One region of the Corynebacterium doosanense CAU 212 genome, then DNA from elsewhere that is predicted to be linked to it. Evidence: predicted binding sites of a transcription regulator. Region 1 holds the regulator's gene; each other region holds the start of a gene.
What was found. Region 1 encodes LexA, which represses DNA repair genes until DNA is damaged. Its sites were predicted from a motif close to CGAACANNTGTTCG; they were not measured.
Positions count from the first base shown of each region.

Region 2: CDOO_RS00030 (HNH endonuclease signature motif containing protein) is a predicted target of LexA. The motif match lies at 1,213-1,226, and genes of this name have one in related genera.
Region 3: CDOO_RS05970 (HNH endonuclease signature motif containing protein) is a predicted target of LexA. The motif match lies at 2,087-2,100, and genes of this name have one in related genera.
Region 4: CDOO_RS09285 (SAV_6107 family HEPN domain-containing protein) is a predicted target of LexA. The motif match lies at 2,180-2,193, and genes of this name have one in related genera.

Region 1 covers NZ_CP006764.1:1,678,212-1,681,684, forward strand. The annotation lists gene hrpA (ATP-dependent RNA helicase HrpA) at 1-640, shown strand, start outside; gene nrdR (transcriptional regulator NrdR) at 653-1,105, opposite strand; gene CDOO_RS13955 (hypothetical protein) at 1,180-1,341, opposite strand; gene lexA (transcriptional repressor LexA) at 1,787-2,482, shown strand; gene CDOO_RS08280 (DeoR/GlpR family DNA-binding transcription regulator) at 2,621-3,400, shown strand; gene ptsP (phosphoenolpyruvate--protein phosphotransferase) at 3,397-3,473, opposite strand, start outside.
Region 2 covers NZ_CP006764.1:5,497-8,969, reverse strand. The annotation lists gene CDOO_RS00030 (HNH endonuclease signature motif containing protein) at 1-1,194, opposite strand, end outside; gene gyrB (DNA topoisomerase (ATP-hydrolyzing) subunit B) at 1,337-3,403, opposite strand.
Region 3 covers NZ_CP006764.1:1,209,283-1,212,755, forward strand. The annotation lists gene CDOO_RS05955 (hypothetical protein) at 1-265, opposite strand, end outside; gene CDOO_RS05960 (serine hydrolase domain-containing protein) at 262-1,287, opposite strand; gene CDOO_RS05965 (3'-5' exonuclease) at 1,354-2,031, opposite strand; gene CDOO_RS05970 (HNH endonuclease signature motif containing protein) at 2,146-3,473, shown strand, end outside.
Region 4 covers NZ_CP006764.1:1,894,180-1,897,652, reverse strand. The annotation lists gene CDOO_RS09300 (alpha-(1->6)-mannopyranosyltransferase A) at 1-331, opposite strand, end outside; gene CDOO_RS09295 (polyprenyl synthetase family protein) at 345-1,460, opposite strand; gene CDOO_RS09290 (GNAT family N-acetyltransferase) at 1,560-2,126, opposite strand; gene CDOO_RS09285 (SAV_6107 family HEPN domain-containing protein) at 2,289-2,714, shown strand; gene CDOO_RS09280 (DUF3040 domain-containing protein) at 2,859-3,263, shown strand.

The sequences.
Region 1 (3,473 bases):
GCAGATGATCAAGGGCTTGCCGCTCACCCAACGCGTCGCGGTGGACAACTACCCGCACGGCGGCGCCGACGGGTTGGTGCAGGATGCCCGGGTGCGGGCGATCCGCGACTCGATGATGAAGCACGGCGGACCCGCGAGGTCCCCGGAGGACTTCGACGCGCTCAAGGATTCCGTGTCACCCGAGGTCCCAGCCCAGGTGCGGCAGACGATCGTCGGCCTGGCACCCGCGCTCGTCGAATACGCCAAGGTCCGGAGCGAGCTGGAGTCGTGGAGCGGCCCGGCCATCGACGACATGAAGTCGCAGCTCGGTTTCCTGCTTCCGGACCACGCCGTAACCATGCACGGGATGGAGCACCTTCGGCATCTGCCGAGGTATCTCGCGGCCATGGTCATCCGTCTGGAGGAGCTGAGGCAGGATCCGGACAAGGATGCTGACCGACAGTCGGAGATCGACGAGGTGAAGTCCTATCTCAAGAACAGGCTGCGCACGCTCCCTGCAGGGCGGGAGAACTCCCCGGCCGTGCGCGAGATCCTCTGGATGATCGAGGAACTCCGGGTCAGCCTGTTCGCGCAGCGGCTCGGCACTGCCCGCCCGGTGTCCGCCCGACGTGTTCAGAAGGCCATCGACAAACTCTCCTGACCGCCCGGGACGTCAGCCGCGGATCTTGCGCCGCATGAACCGAATTTCGGATTCGAAGTCCTCCGCGCTCTCGAAGGACTTGTACACCGAGGCGAAGCGGAGGTACGCGACCTCGTCCAGCTCCCGCAGGGGGTCAAGGATGGCCAGGCCGATGAGATTCGCGTCGATCTGGGAACTTCCCTTTCCGCGGATGGTCTCCTCGACCTCCTGGGCGAGCTTCTTCAGATCGTCGTCGGGCACATCACGTCCCTGGCAGGCTCTGCGGACGCCGCTGATGAGCTTTTCTCGGCTGAAAGGTTCGGTGAGGCCGTTGCGTTTGACCACCAGCAGAATCGCCTTCTCCACCGTGGTGAAGCGGCCGTTGCACTGCGAGCACTCCCGGCGACGGCGAGTGGAGGTGCCGGCATCAATCACCCTGGAGTCGATCACTCGTGATTGTTCATTGTGGCAAAACGGGCAGTACACGAGGGCTCCTAAGAGTTAAGGGGGCGGAGCTGCCCATCCTAGTGCCGGGGAGCCGGAGCCCTGGAAGAGCCGGCCTACTTCGCGGTGACCGCGGTGACGGTTTCGAACTGGCCGGGGCCCTGGCTGGAGGCACCTTCGTTGACACCGATGACGGTGCCGATGACCAGAACGGCGCCCACCGCGAGACCGAGCAGGGTGACCTTGCCGTTCTCGCGACGTTGTTCGAATGAACGCACTCGAACATCCGCTACCCCACCGGCCACGAGGGACGGTTCACCTGTTCGATCAACGGGCGCCAGGGTTCGAACACCGAGTGCGGGGGACGGCAGGGAACGGGAGGGATGGAGATCCCAGACCGCGGCCGGGGGGACCGTGCGGGAGAAGGTATGGTTCCCGGTGTTGACGTGGTTCGGAGTGTTCACTGTGAGGGTCATTTCTACCACCTTGTTGTCGTTGTGCGTTCGAGGATAACCAGCCAGCTGGACATCGAACGCCGTCTACCGTTCAAGTGTTCGAATCCGCCTGTGTGTTCGAAAGTTATCACCCTTTCGAAAACTTGTCCAGCGTTGCCGTTGAATATCGAACACAAATACGGTTTGATGGTAGACAGGAACACGATCACCGCCCGACCGCTCGCGCACGCACCCACCACGACACCGACGTGGATCCGAGGAGATACCCATGGCACCGAAGAACACCCGCAAGAAACAGCCCGACATCAGCACACTCTCCCCACGCCAGAAGCGCATCCTCGAGGTCATCCGGGACGCGGTCGTCCTCCGCGGTTACGCCCCCAGCATCCGGGAGATCGGCGACGCGGCCGGCCTGCAGTCGACGTCGTCGGTCGCCTACCAGCTCAACGAGCTGGAGAAGAAGGGTTTCCTGCGCCGCGACCCCAACAAACCTCGCGCCGTGGACATCCGGCACCTGCACGACACAAACGAGCCCGCCCGCAACGCCCTCGATGAGGTCACCGAGCGCCAGGTCCCGGAGGACGCCGGCGCCCCGAGTTACGTCCCCGTCGTCGGTCAGATTGCCGCCGGCTCCCCGATCCTCGCCGAGCAGAACGTCGACGGGTACTTCCCCATGCCCACCGAGATCGTCGGCGACGGTGAGCTCTACATGCTGCGCGTCGTGGGTGAGTCCATGAAACTGGCCGGAATTATGGACGGCGACTGGGTGGTCGTCCGTGCACAGCCGGTCGCCGAGGAAGGCGAGTTCGTCGCCGCCATGCTCGACGGCGAGGCCACCGTCAAGGAACTGCACCGTGACTCCACCGGTGTCTGGCTGCTCCCCCACAACGACGACTTCGATCCCATCCCGGGAGAGGAAGCAGAAATCATGGGCAAGGTCGTTTCCGTTTTCCGCCGTCTCTGAGGCCGGGAGTATTCCCGTTCGGGGGTGATCGGGCCTGTGTTTTCCTGCTATTGGGTTTAATCGTGGCTATAAGGCATGACAATGGGGGGCCACCACCTCCCCGCATGTGAGTCCCGCGCGAGTAAAGGCCGGTTCCCGATGTATGCAGAAGAACGACGCCGCCAGATAGCTTCCCTCACCGCCGTGGAGGGCCGGGTCAACGTCACCGAGCTCTCCGAGCGGTTCGACGTCACCGCCGAAACGGTTCGCCGCGATCTGGCGACCCTCGACCGTGAGGGGGTGGTCCACCGGGTGCACGGGGGCGCCGTGGCCAGCCAGTCCTTTCAGACTGCGGAGTTCCCCTTGGACACCCGGCTCCGCTCGGCGCAGTCCGCTAAGACCGCCATCGCCCGGGCCGCGCTCGATTTCCTCCCCGCTCCCGGCGGCTCAATCTTCCTTGACTCCGGGACCACCATCAACGCCATCGCCGAGCTCATCGGCGACCGGCCGGGCGGTGCGCGGTGGTCGATCGTCACCAACTCGCTGCCGTCGGCACTCAACCTCGCCGCCAAACACGCCCCCGATGTTCAGCTCCTCGGTGGCACGGTTCGTGCCATCACCCAGGCGGTAGTGGGCGATACGTCGTTACGCACCCTGGCGCTCATGCGCGCCGATGTCGCGTTCATCGGGACCAACGCGCTGACCCTCGATCACGGCCTCTCCACCGCAGACTCACAGGAGGCCGCGGTGAAGTCGGCCATGGTCACCAACGCCCACCGGGTCATCGTGCTGTGTGACTCCACCAAACTGGGCAACGACTACCTGGTGAGCTTCGCGGGTATCGCCGACATCGATGTGGTGATCACCGATGCCAACGCCCCTGATTTCTACGTCGACGCGCTGCGCGAGCGCGAGGTCGACGTCGTCATCGCGGGTTAATCCCCGAGCACCGCGCGTGCCGCGGCCTTCGCCTCGGCGGCACTCCGGGAGCCGACAGCGGCAGCGGCCATCT
Region 2 (3,473 bases), 1.0 Mb from region 1:
CTCCGACGCAAACGCCACTCCCCCGGGGAACCGGAAGAGCAACCGGTCCCCGTCGAGGTCGATCCGCAGCACTCCCACCGTCACCAGGGAGTGGCAGGAGGAACACAGCGGTACAAGGTTCCACAGGGCCGTCGGCCCGCCCTCCGCGTGCGCCACTATGTGGTGGAACTCAATGAACCGGGCGTGATTACACCCCGGCGTCGCGCACTGGAAGTGCCACTGCGCCATGAGCGCGGTGACCTGCGCGTCGCTGACCAGGCGCCTGCTCTCCGACACGTGGATCTGAATGCCCTTCTGGTTGAGCAGGTGCGCCCGCATGTCCCCGTTGAGCGCGGCGGCCACCAGATCGCTGGTTCTCGCCCCGGGCTGGGACGGCAGGATCGCCTGCCCCGTCTCCCCCACCAGCAGGTTCACCTGGGCTCCGGGTGTCCGCAGTTTGTTGGTCGGCCGGCTTCTGGTCATGTTGACCATGGAGAGGAACGAGGACAGCAGGTTATCGCGCACCGGTACGCCGAAGCCGGTCGAACTGCGCGGATCCTTCTCTCCGGACACCAGTTCGGCCTCCACGACCACGGGTTCCTGCTCGGCCTCCGCCAGCGCCGCATCCAGCGCATTCTCCTCGAGGCCCACGAGGTCATCGACCCCGCGCAGGCTCGCCAGCTCGGCCATCTTCAGCGCCGACAACAGCCGCGCACCGTTCTCGGGGCTGAGCCGGCCGTGGAAACGCAGCCAGCCGGTCTCCTCGTCGACGTGGAAGGACAGGTCCTCCGTCGGCGGGCGATCGGGGCGATCGGCGGTGCCGGCCAGCTCACGTTCCAGCTCGGACAGCGTCATCCTCGTAGCCAGCGAGAGCAGCGCCTCCTCATCGGCCGGAGTCAGCCGGGGCAGCAGAAGCCGGACGACGGAATAGGAGATCTCCCCGGCAAGGAACGCCGCCGCTACCAGGGCGAACTGTCTCAGGGCCTGACCCACCCGGAGGTACTCGAACGCGGTTGACTTGGCTACACCGAGATGTCGCATCACCCAGACCGCGGCGCTGGGTGCGCCCAGCGAACGGGCGAGGCCGGCGGCCTCGAAACGCGCGAGCGCGAGGATGAAGGCCGCCTTGAATCTGGTCATCTCCCCGTGGGCGGTGTGCAGCGTGCGCACCAGCTGGCGGGTGCTCATTGTGTCGAAATCGTCGATCGTGTACATGGTCTCTCCCCCGAGTGCCGAACATATGTGTGCCTGTCGGACACAGCATAAAACTCGGGATGGACACGACCCGGAAACCAGCTATGAGCTGGGCAAACGCTCGTCGATAAGCGAAGCAAGAGTATGCGGCTGCATACTCGAACTAGACGTCGAGGAAACGCACGTCCTTGGCCTTGCGGGTGATGAAGGAGCGGCGAGCGGCGACGTCGTCACCCATGAGGATGCTGAAGAGCTCGTCGGCGCGCTGGGCGTCGGTCATCTCCACCTGGCGCAGGATGCGGGTCTCCGGGTCGAGGGTGGTCTCCCACAGCTCGTTGGGGTTCATCTCACCCAGACCCTTGTAGCGCTGGATGCCGTCGTCCGTGTTGATCTTGCGGCCGGCCTCGATGCCGGCCTTGAGCAGCTCGTCACGCTCGTCGTCCGAGTACGCGTAGCCCGGCTCACCCTTGCCCCACTTGAGTTTGTACAGCGGCGGGTTGGCCAGGTAGACGTGGCCGTGCTCAATGAGATCCGGCATGAAGCGGAAGACCAGGGTCAACAGCAGGGTGGCGATGTGCTGGCCGTCGACATCGGCATCGGCCATGAGCACAAACTTGTGGTAGCGCAGCTTGGCAATATCGAACTCTTCGTTGATGCCCGTACCCAGCGCGGTGATGATCGCCTGGACCTCGGCGTTCTTCAGCACCTTGTCCAGCCGGGCCTTCTCCACGTTGAGGATCTTGCCGCGGATGGGCAGGATCGCCTGGTACATGGAGTCGCGGCCCTGCTTGGCGGAACCACCTGCGGAGTCACCCTCCACGATGAACAGCTCGGACAGCTTGGGATCCTTGGTGCGGCAGTCGGCGAGCTTGCCGGGCAGGCCGCCCATGTCGTTGGCGGACTTGCGACGCACCAGGTCACGAGCCTTGCGCGCGGCGATGCGCGCCTGCGAGGACGCGACCGCCTTGTTGATCACGGCCTTGGCCTCGGCCGGGTTGGCGTCGAACCAGAACGCCAGGTGCTCGTTGACCGCACGCTGCACAAAACCCTTGATCTCGGTGTTGCCCAGCTTGGTCTTCGTCTGTCCCTCGAACTGGGGATCAGAGACACGCACGGAGATGACGGCGGCCAGGCCCTCGCGGCAGTCGTCGCCGGTGAGGTTGGTGTCCTTCTCCTTGATGAGCTTGTGCTCACGCGCGTAGCGGTTCATCAGCGAGGTCAGCGCTGAGCGGAAGCCCTCCTCGTGGGTGCCGCCCTCGTGGGTGTTGATGGTGTTGGCGAAGGTGTGCACCGACTCCTTGAAGCTGGTGTTCCACTGCATGGCCAGCTCGAGCTCGTGGTTCTCGCCCTTGACGTCGAGGTCGATGATCGACGGGTGGACCGGGGTCTTGCCCTTATTGAGGTGGTTGACGTAGTCCACCAGCCCCTCCGGGTAGTGGAAGGTGACCGTGCGCTCGCGCTTCTTCTTCGGGGTCTCCAGCTCCTCGTCCACCGGCTCGGCGGTGTCGTCGGACAGCGCGTCGTCGTCGAAGGAGTCGCCGTCGAGAAGCTGGGCGGTGTCGCCCTCCTCGGCGATCTTCTCCAGTTCGAGTTCCTCTTCGGTGACCCGCTCGTCGCGAAGCGTGATGGTCAGGCCCTTGTTGAGGAAGGCCATCTCCTGGAGGCGCTTGGAGATGGTGTCGTAGTTGTAGGTGGTGGTCTCAAAGATCTCGGGATCGGCCCAGAAACGCTGCGACGTGCCGGTGCCGCGCGCGTTGTCGCCCTCGACGAGCTCCTCCGGAACGGAGTTGTTGAAGTTCTGGTACCAGTGCTTGCCGTCGCGTTTGATGTGCGTCTCGACGCGCGTCGACAGTGCGTTGACCACCGAGATACCCACGCCGTGCAGACCGCCGGACACCGCATAGGAGTCGGAGTCGAACTTGCCGCCGGCGTGCAGCTGGGTCATGACCACCTGGACGGTGGGGATGCCGGTCGAGTGCATCGCCACGGGAATGCCACGGCCGTTGTCCACGACCTCGACGCCGCCGTCCTCGAGCAGCGTGACGGTCACCTTGTCGGCGTACCCGGCCATCGCTTCATCGACGGAGTTGTCCACGACCTCCCACACCAGGTGGTGAAGGCCGCGCTCGCCGGTGGAGCCGATGTACATGCCGGGGCGCTTACGGACAGCCTCGAGGCCCTCAAGAATAGTGATCGATGAAGCGTCGTACTGGGGTTCAGTGGTTGCCACGTGGCGTGCACTCCCTAAAAGTGTTTTATGAGAAAGCGTATAGACCTGTTCAGTCTACACACCCGGACCC
Region 3 (3,473 bases), 470 kb from region 1:
CACCCGCGGCCGTGTGATTCCGGGTTGAGACCGCCCGCCACGTGGCCAGGCCGATGACGAGGCCCAGCACGGCGCAGGTGAGCCACCAGACCCAGATGGGAATGGTCGTGTTCCATACCGGAATCACCGCGAGGATGGCCACGGTGACCAGCGCGGAGACCGCCTGCGACATGGGTTTGTCGCCCCTGCGCCACAGCCGCCAGGCGTAGACCAGGAGCATGAGCAGCATTGCCGCCACGACAAGGAAAGTAAGGTTCTGGCTCATCGGTTGGTCTCCTCGAGAAGTGTGAGGCCAAGCTTGTCCACCTTGGCCGTGGAATCGTTGACCACGTAGGCGGCGGTCCCCGCCTCGGGATCCAGCACGAGCATCGACTTGAACCCACCGGTTCCGCCGTTGTGCCACGCGACTCCCTCGGGGCGGTCGGTGACCCAGGTGAAGTCGGGGATACCGGTGTCCAGGAGGTGCTGGGCGTAGAGCGACATGTCTGCAGCGGTCGAGCGGATCGCACCCGCGGGGGCGTCGCCGTCCATCTCCCAGGGCTGGGACTCCCGGCCGTTGGCCAAGAGCCCCCGGGGCGACTCGCTGTCCGTTGACCCGGGGACTGCAAGGTAGGTGTGGGACATGCCGAGGGGTTGGAGGATTTCGTCGTTAAGCAACTGCTCATAGGACGTGCCCTGTGACTCGGCGATCACCTGGCCCAGCAGCGCAAATCCCAGGTTGGAGTAGTGCCGCTCACCCCGGTCCTTGAGATCCGCGGCGGCCGCCGCATCGATGACGTCCTGGCGAGTGGTGTCTGCGTAGGGGTTGGAGCCGAGGAACAGCGTGCCCAGTTTCCGCGGAATCGACGAATTGCCCAGGCGGGGCAGCCCGGACGTGTGGTTTGCGAGCTCCTCGAGGGTCACGGTGCCGACGGGGGAATCGCCCACGTCGATGACCTCGCCAACGGTGGTGTCGAGGGTGAGATCCCCGTCGTCGATGGCGTTCTGGAGCAGCTCGGCGGTGAAGGTCTTGGTGATGGAGCCGATCTCGAACTCGTCGTTCTCGTCGGCACCCAGGCCGCCGAAGGTCACGTTGTCATCGGAGATGGTGAAAGCGGAAAGGTGGTGGGCGGCGGCGGGGGCGGACTGGGACAGGACGTCGGAGACTGCGGGTGATCCGGTGGGTTGGTCGTCGGCGGTGCGGATGGGTTGTGGGCCGACGACGACAGCTGCGGCGGCGGCGATCAGGCCAGCGGCGACACCGGCGGCTAGTGCGGTCCGGCTGGGCCAGGTTGACTGCTTTTCCATAATTCCAAAGATACGGAACATTGGACGTGCGTGCAACCGGAACGGGATTGCTCTTGGGCGGTCTGGCTATCCGTGCATCGGCCAGGAGGTGTTGACGTCGTCGACGCTCTTTCCGCGTGACTCGAAGTACTTCCGCAGGCTGACCTGCATGTCGTGGTAGCCGACCGCCTGTACCTCCATGAGTTCGCCCGTGTCCAGCTCCTTGATATCGGGCCACATCTTGTTCACCTGCTTCCACGCGATGCGCGCGGCGGCCAGGGCGTCGGCTGTGGCCTCGTGGGCATTGCCCAGCGTGACGCTGTAGTGCTCCGACATGTCGGTGAGGTTGCGCTTGCCCTTGCGGTATGGGTCCTTGAGCCTGTCCACCACATACGGGTCGTAGACAGGACCGGTTACGGTGAAGTCGCCATTGGTCAGCTTGAGCAGCACGGACAGGTCGTAGGCGGCATTGAAGACGACGAGGGTGAACCCCTTCTCCCATCCGTCCTTGATGCGCCGCACGGTCTCGTCGAGAACCTCCTCGTGGGGGCGGCCCTCCGTGCGGGCCTTCTCCGTGGTGATGCCGTGCACCTTGGCGGCTTCCTCGGGGATCTCGACCCCGGGGTCGGCGAGCATCTCCAGCTTCTCGGTGCTCCGGCCGTCGATCGTGATCAGCGCCGAGGTGACGATCCGTGCCTCCAGCGGGTTCGCCGACGTGGTCTCGAGATCGAAGGACAGCATGCGCGACGCGTCAAAATTGGCCATGGGCTACAGGGTAGTACGCGGGGTGGGTTTGGGGATTTTCGTTGCTGAGGGCTGGCGTATGGATGTTCGAAGTTGGGGGTTGCGCCCGCAGAGACAGGTGCTATAATCGAACGTATGAACGAATCGGGGGCGAGGGTTCTGGTCGAGCAGATCGACCAGGCGATGACGGGTCTGGCGCAGTTGTTGGCCGAACCCGCCACCGCTCATTTCGAATCGCTGCATCCTATTTTCGAGGATCTGGAACGAATTCTGGTCCGCAAGGCCGGGATCGACGCGGCGTTTGCCTGGGCCGCCGACATGAATCAAGCGGGATTCAAGGTGGGGTCCTCTCGCACGGTCGATTACCTGATGCAGGCGCTCGACCTGTCCCGCGCGGAGGCGATGGCGCGGCTGCGGCGGGGAAAGGCGCTGTTTGATCCGCCGGCTGAGCCGGAGCCCGAGCCCGCGGTGGACGAGGACGCCGCCGAGCGCGAGCGTCGACGGGTGGAGGCGCAGGAGAAGGCGGAGCGGGAACGCAAAGCCCAGGCGGCTGCCCGAGGCCGGGATGCCGCGGCCGAGAAGCGTGCAGTCATCGACGAGGAACTCCGTGCACTGTCACCGCACGCTTCCCCGGGATACAACGAACTCCTGGATCAGGCACTCGTCTATGCGCAGTCAAACGCAGTTGGCCTGCTGCGCCACTGGTTGCGGGAGCAGGTTCGCCTGGCCAACCGCGAGGTCAGCCGCCTCCACGAGGCCAACCGCGCGTTCCATCGGCGCTATGTTTCCCTCTCCGACCCGGACGAGTACGGAGGCGTGCGTCTGAGCGGATACCTCCCCAGTGACATGGCCGCCATGCTTTCGGAGGCTCTGAACCCCGCGCGCACTACCGGGATGGAAGGCTCCGAGCTGCAGACCTTCGAGGGGATGAGCATGGGTAAGAAGCGTGCCCACATCCTCGCGGCGATGTGCCGGAACTTCCTGAACACCAAGACTCCTAACCTCCGCGGAGTGGGCTCCATCATCGTGTCCATGACGATGGAGGAGCTGGAGAACATGAAGGTTGATGACGTGTTCCCCACCAGCACGGGCCACCTCCTCGACCCCTTCGCATTGATGCGGCTCGGGGAGGCACGCAGCGACGCCTTCGTCATCCACGCCCAGGACGGCCAGGCCCTGTACACCGGAACGGGAAAGCGCACCGCAAACCTCTGGCAGCGGATCGCGCTGTTCGCCTCCGAGCTGGTCTGCTCGCATCCCGACTGCGATCGGCCGATGTCCGACTGCCAGGTGCACCACATCGTCGCGGCCGCGAACGGAGGTGAGACCGAGCTAGCGAATCTCACGAACCTCTGCTGGGGGCACCACCGGGACAACAACGACAACCGGGAGCCGGTATCACCCTTCGGATGGGCCGACCGGGACCCGGGCAGTGGGAGAGTGGGCCACCGAAAACGGAGGGA
Region 4 (3,473 bases), 220 kb from region 1:
CCTCGCGGAGGCGGCCGGGATCTGAACGGTCCCGGTCCGTGACCACGCGTCGGCCCAGCAGGACCCAGGCGAGGACCATGGCGATGAGCCCCACGGAAAAGAGGGCACCCATGAGCGCGGCCCCGTGGCCGAAGCCGAGGAACTCCAGGTCGAGCCATTCCAGGATTCCGCCTCGGTTGCGGGTAGCACCTGCTCCGTGGGAGCTGACAGCCAGCAGGAGCGCGCCGACGACGCCGAGCGGGAGGGGGCCGGGCAGGACGGACAGCCAGCGGTCGACGTGGCCGCGCCGGGTGGTGGCGTGGGTTTCCCCGGGGGAGACGGAAGTGCTCATGTGCGGGTGGCTCCTACGTCCGACGTTCCGTGGAGCGGATGGCCAGCGAGTGCAGCGTGGACTTCACCGATTCCGGGAGCTGCACACGGTCCAGGTGCGCGAGGCCGGAGCGGGTGAGCTCCTCGATGCGCTGTTCCATCTGCTCCGGCGCGCCGGTGGAGGCGATGATGTCCGCCAGCCGGGTGATGTCCGCGGGGTCGTCCACGGTGCCCACCCCGGCGCGCAGTTCGGCGGCAGCGGCGGGATCACTGCGGTCCGCGTCGGCGAGGGCCAGGGAGAGCAGTTCGGTGCGTTTGCCCTCCCGGAGGTCGTCGCCGGCCGGTTTGCCGGTTAGAGCCGGGTCACCGAAGACGCCGAGCAGGTCGTCGCGAAGCTGGAAGGCGATGCCGATGTCGTGGCCGTAGCCGCGGAAGGAGGAGATGAGCTGCTCATCCGCGCCGGCCAGCGCCGCCCCGATGTGCAGGGGGCGTTCGATGGTGTACGCGGCGGTCTTGTAGCGGTTGACCGAGCGGGAGAGGGTGATGTCCTCGCTACCACTCGATTCCAGCGAGATGTCCAGCAGCTGACCGCCGATGACCTCGGTGCGCATGCCCCGCCACGGCTCGCGGGCCCGGGCGAAGGCGGCCGCGGAGATGCCGGAGTCGGCGAACATGTCGTCCGCCCAGGCCAGCGCCAGGTCGCCGATGAGAATGGCGGCGGAGAGCCCATAGTGGTCCGGCTCGCCGAGGTGGTTGCGGTCGCGGTGGTCCGCGGCGACCGCGCGGTGGACGGTGGGTCGCCCGCGCCGGGTCTCGGAGGAGTCGATGATGTCGTCGTGGACCAGGGCACAGGCCTGGATGAACTCCAGGGAACTGACGGCGCGGAGCACCGCCTCGGGGTCCTCGGAGGAGTTCTCCAGCCCGCCGGCGCCGACGAATCCCGCCCAGCCGTAGAGGGGTCGGATGCGTTTGCCGCCCCCGAGCACGAAGTCCGCGAGATGCTCGAGCGCGGTGGTCACGGGCGCGCCGATGGCGTCGATCTCCGGTCGGCGCGCCTCGATGTAGGCCGCGAGCTGCGCGCGGGCGGCATCGGGGATGGAGTCGATGGTGGCCGGGTCGGGGCGCGGGCCGGGGGTGCTCTGGGAGCTCACGGGAGGGATCGTCCTTACATATCGGGGTGACCGCGGACCACGGCCGTCGGTAGATGATCCACCCTACTACCCGGCCCGTAGCCGCCCCGGGGGCGCTGCTCAGTCGAGGGGGAGCTCGCGCCCCAGGACCGCGAAGGGGCGGTCATCGCCGGGGTAGCGGAACTGGCGCAGGACGTCGGCGAAACCCAGCGACCGGTACAGGCCGAACGCACCGTTCGCCTCTCCGTCCACCTCCGGGGTGGACAGGAGCGCTCGCGGCGCGGGCGCGTTCCACAGCAGCTCGGAGATCAGGCGGCGACCGAGCCCGTTTCCCTGGCGGCCCGGGCGGACGTGGATCTCCGCGACCTCGAAATATCCGGAGTGGAGGGCGTCGCGGGTCTCCTCCGGGACCCCCTGCTCGCGCATTCCGCGGCGGAGCTGACGGTCCCACCAGTGTTCCGGGGAGCCGAGAAACCCGTAGGCCACACCGACGACATCGTCGGGCGTGACAGCGATGACGCTGGTGAACCCGGGTTTGACGAGGTCGCGTTTCCACGACTGGATGCGGGATTCGCGTATCGACGGGTGGTAGTCCATCGCGTCGATGTAGATGTCGACGAGACGGGGTGTGAGGAGGGCGAACTCCGAACCGGTGGTTCGCCGAATGGACACGTTCACGCCTGCCATCGAACCACGACCGGGCTCGTCGGCGCCATCCTGCCGGGGGAGGGGTGGCCAATCGAACACAATTTCGAATAGAATCGACGGTGGTGTCCGGGCGGGGTCGTAGTGTTCCGGTCATCGCAGGGAGACAGTCGCCTCCCGCAGGATCCGACAAGGAGGACCACCATGGGAAACGTCATTTCCGCCACCACCCGCTTCGGGCGCAGCGAGGGAGCGCGTGACCGTTTCCTGACGTCCGCGCATGACCTCATCGAACACGCGCAGGGTTACATCGAGGCCGAGGACTGGGCGCTCGCCATGGAGAGCGCCTATCAGGCGGCCCTCCGTACGGCCGGCGCGCGGATCGCGTCGTCCCCGGTGATCGCGCGGCGCAAGCGTCTGCCCACCAGTGCCTGGGAGCGCCTCGTGCTTGTCGACGAACGCGGTGCCGAGTGGTCGCGGGAGCTGTCCCGGTACTCCGGCCTGCGGTCCCGGGTCGCCAACGGGATTGTTCCCCGGCCCGACCCCGCGGTCGTGCTCGCCCTGTTCAGTGCCGCGCGGCAATTCCTCGCCGAGGTGGACGCGGAAGCCGGGTGGCTCTCGGTCGCGTGATGCCGGGGCTGAAATCGCCGTGTTGGTCCCGCTGGGAACAATACGGTTAGGCTGGGCGTTGAACGGATAGAGCACTGAGACGGCCTGGCCGTCTCCGGTCCATATTTCAGACGCCGCACCAGGCCAGTTCCGGGGAGGAATGACGTGTCGCTTTCAGAGCAGGAGCAGAGGGCACTCCGTGAAATCGAGCAGTCCCTGCTGGCGGAGGACCCGCGATTCGGTTCTTCCTCCGCCCAGGAACAGACCTTCAACTTCGGGTCAGGAACCTCGTACCTCAAGTCGCTGGCGATCGGTGTCGTCGGTCTGGTGATGCTCATCGGCGGTGTCGCGCTCGCCCAGAACAATCTGTGGTTCATCGCCCTGAGCATCGCCGGGTTCCTGGTCATGTTCGGCGCGGGGATCTGGGCGCTGCGGGGCGGCGGCGCGAAGGCTCCGGCCCAGGGCGGTTCCGCACAGCCCCGGATGGCCGGGGGACAGTCGACCGGGGACTCCTCGGGGGTCAGCTCCCGGATGGAGGAGAACTTCCGGAAGCGGTTCGAGGGCCAGTAGGCCCCGAAGTTACCCCTGACCCCCGCCGGGCCCGAGTCGACGGCAGGGTGTCTGCCTACCCGCACACTGAGGTGTGCGGGTTTTGTCATTCCCGGGCCCACCGCCCGGCACCCTGGGCCCATTCTTCTCCTCGCTCCACTTTGCCCCACCCCGGATCCCGGGATGAGCCCCACTTCGCCCCACGTCCTGATTCCGGCCGCGGCCTCGCAC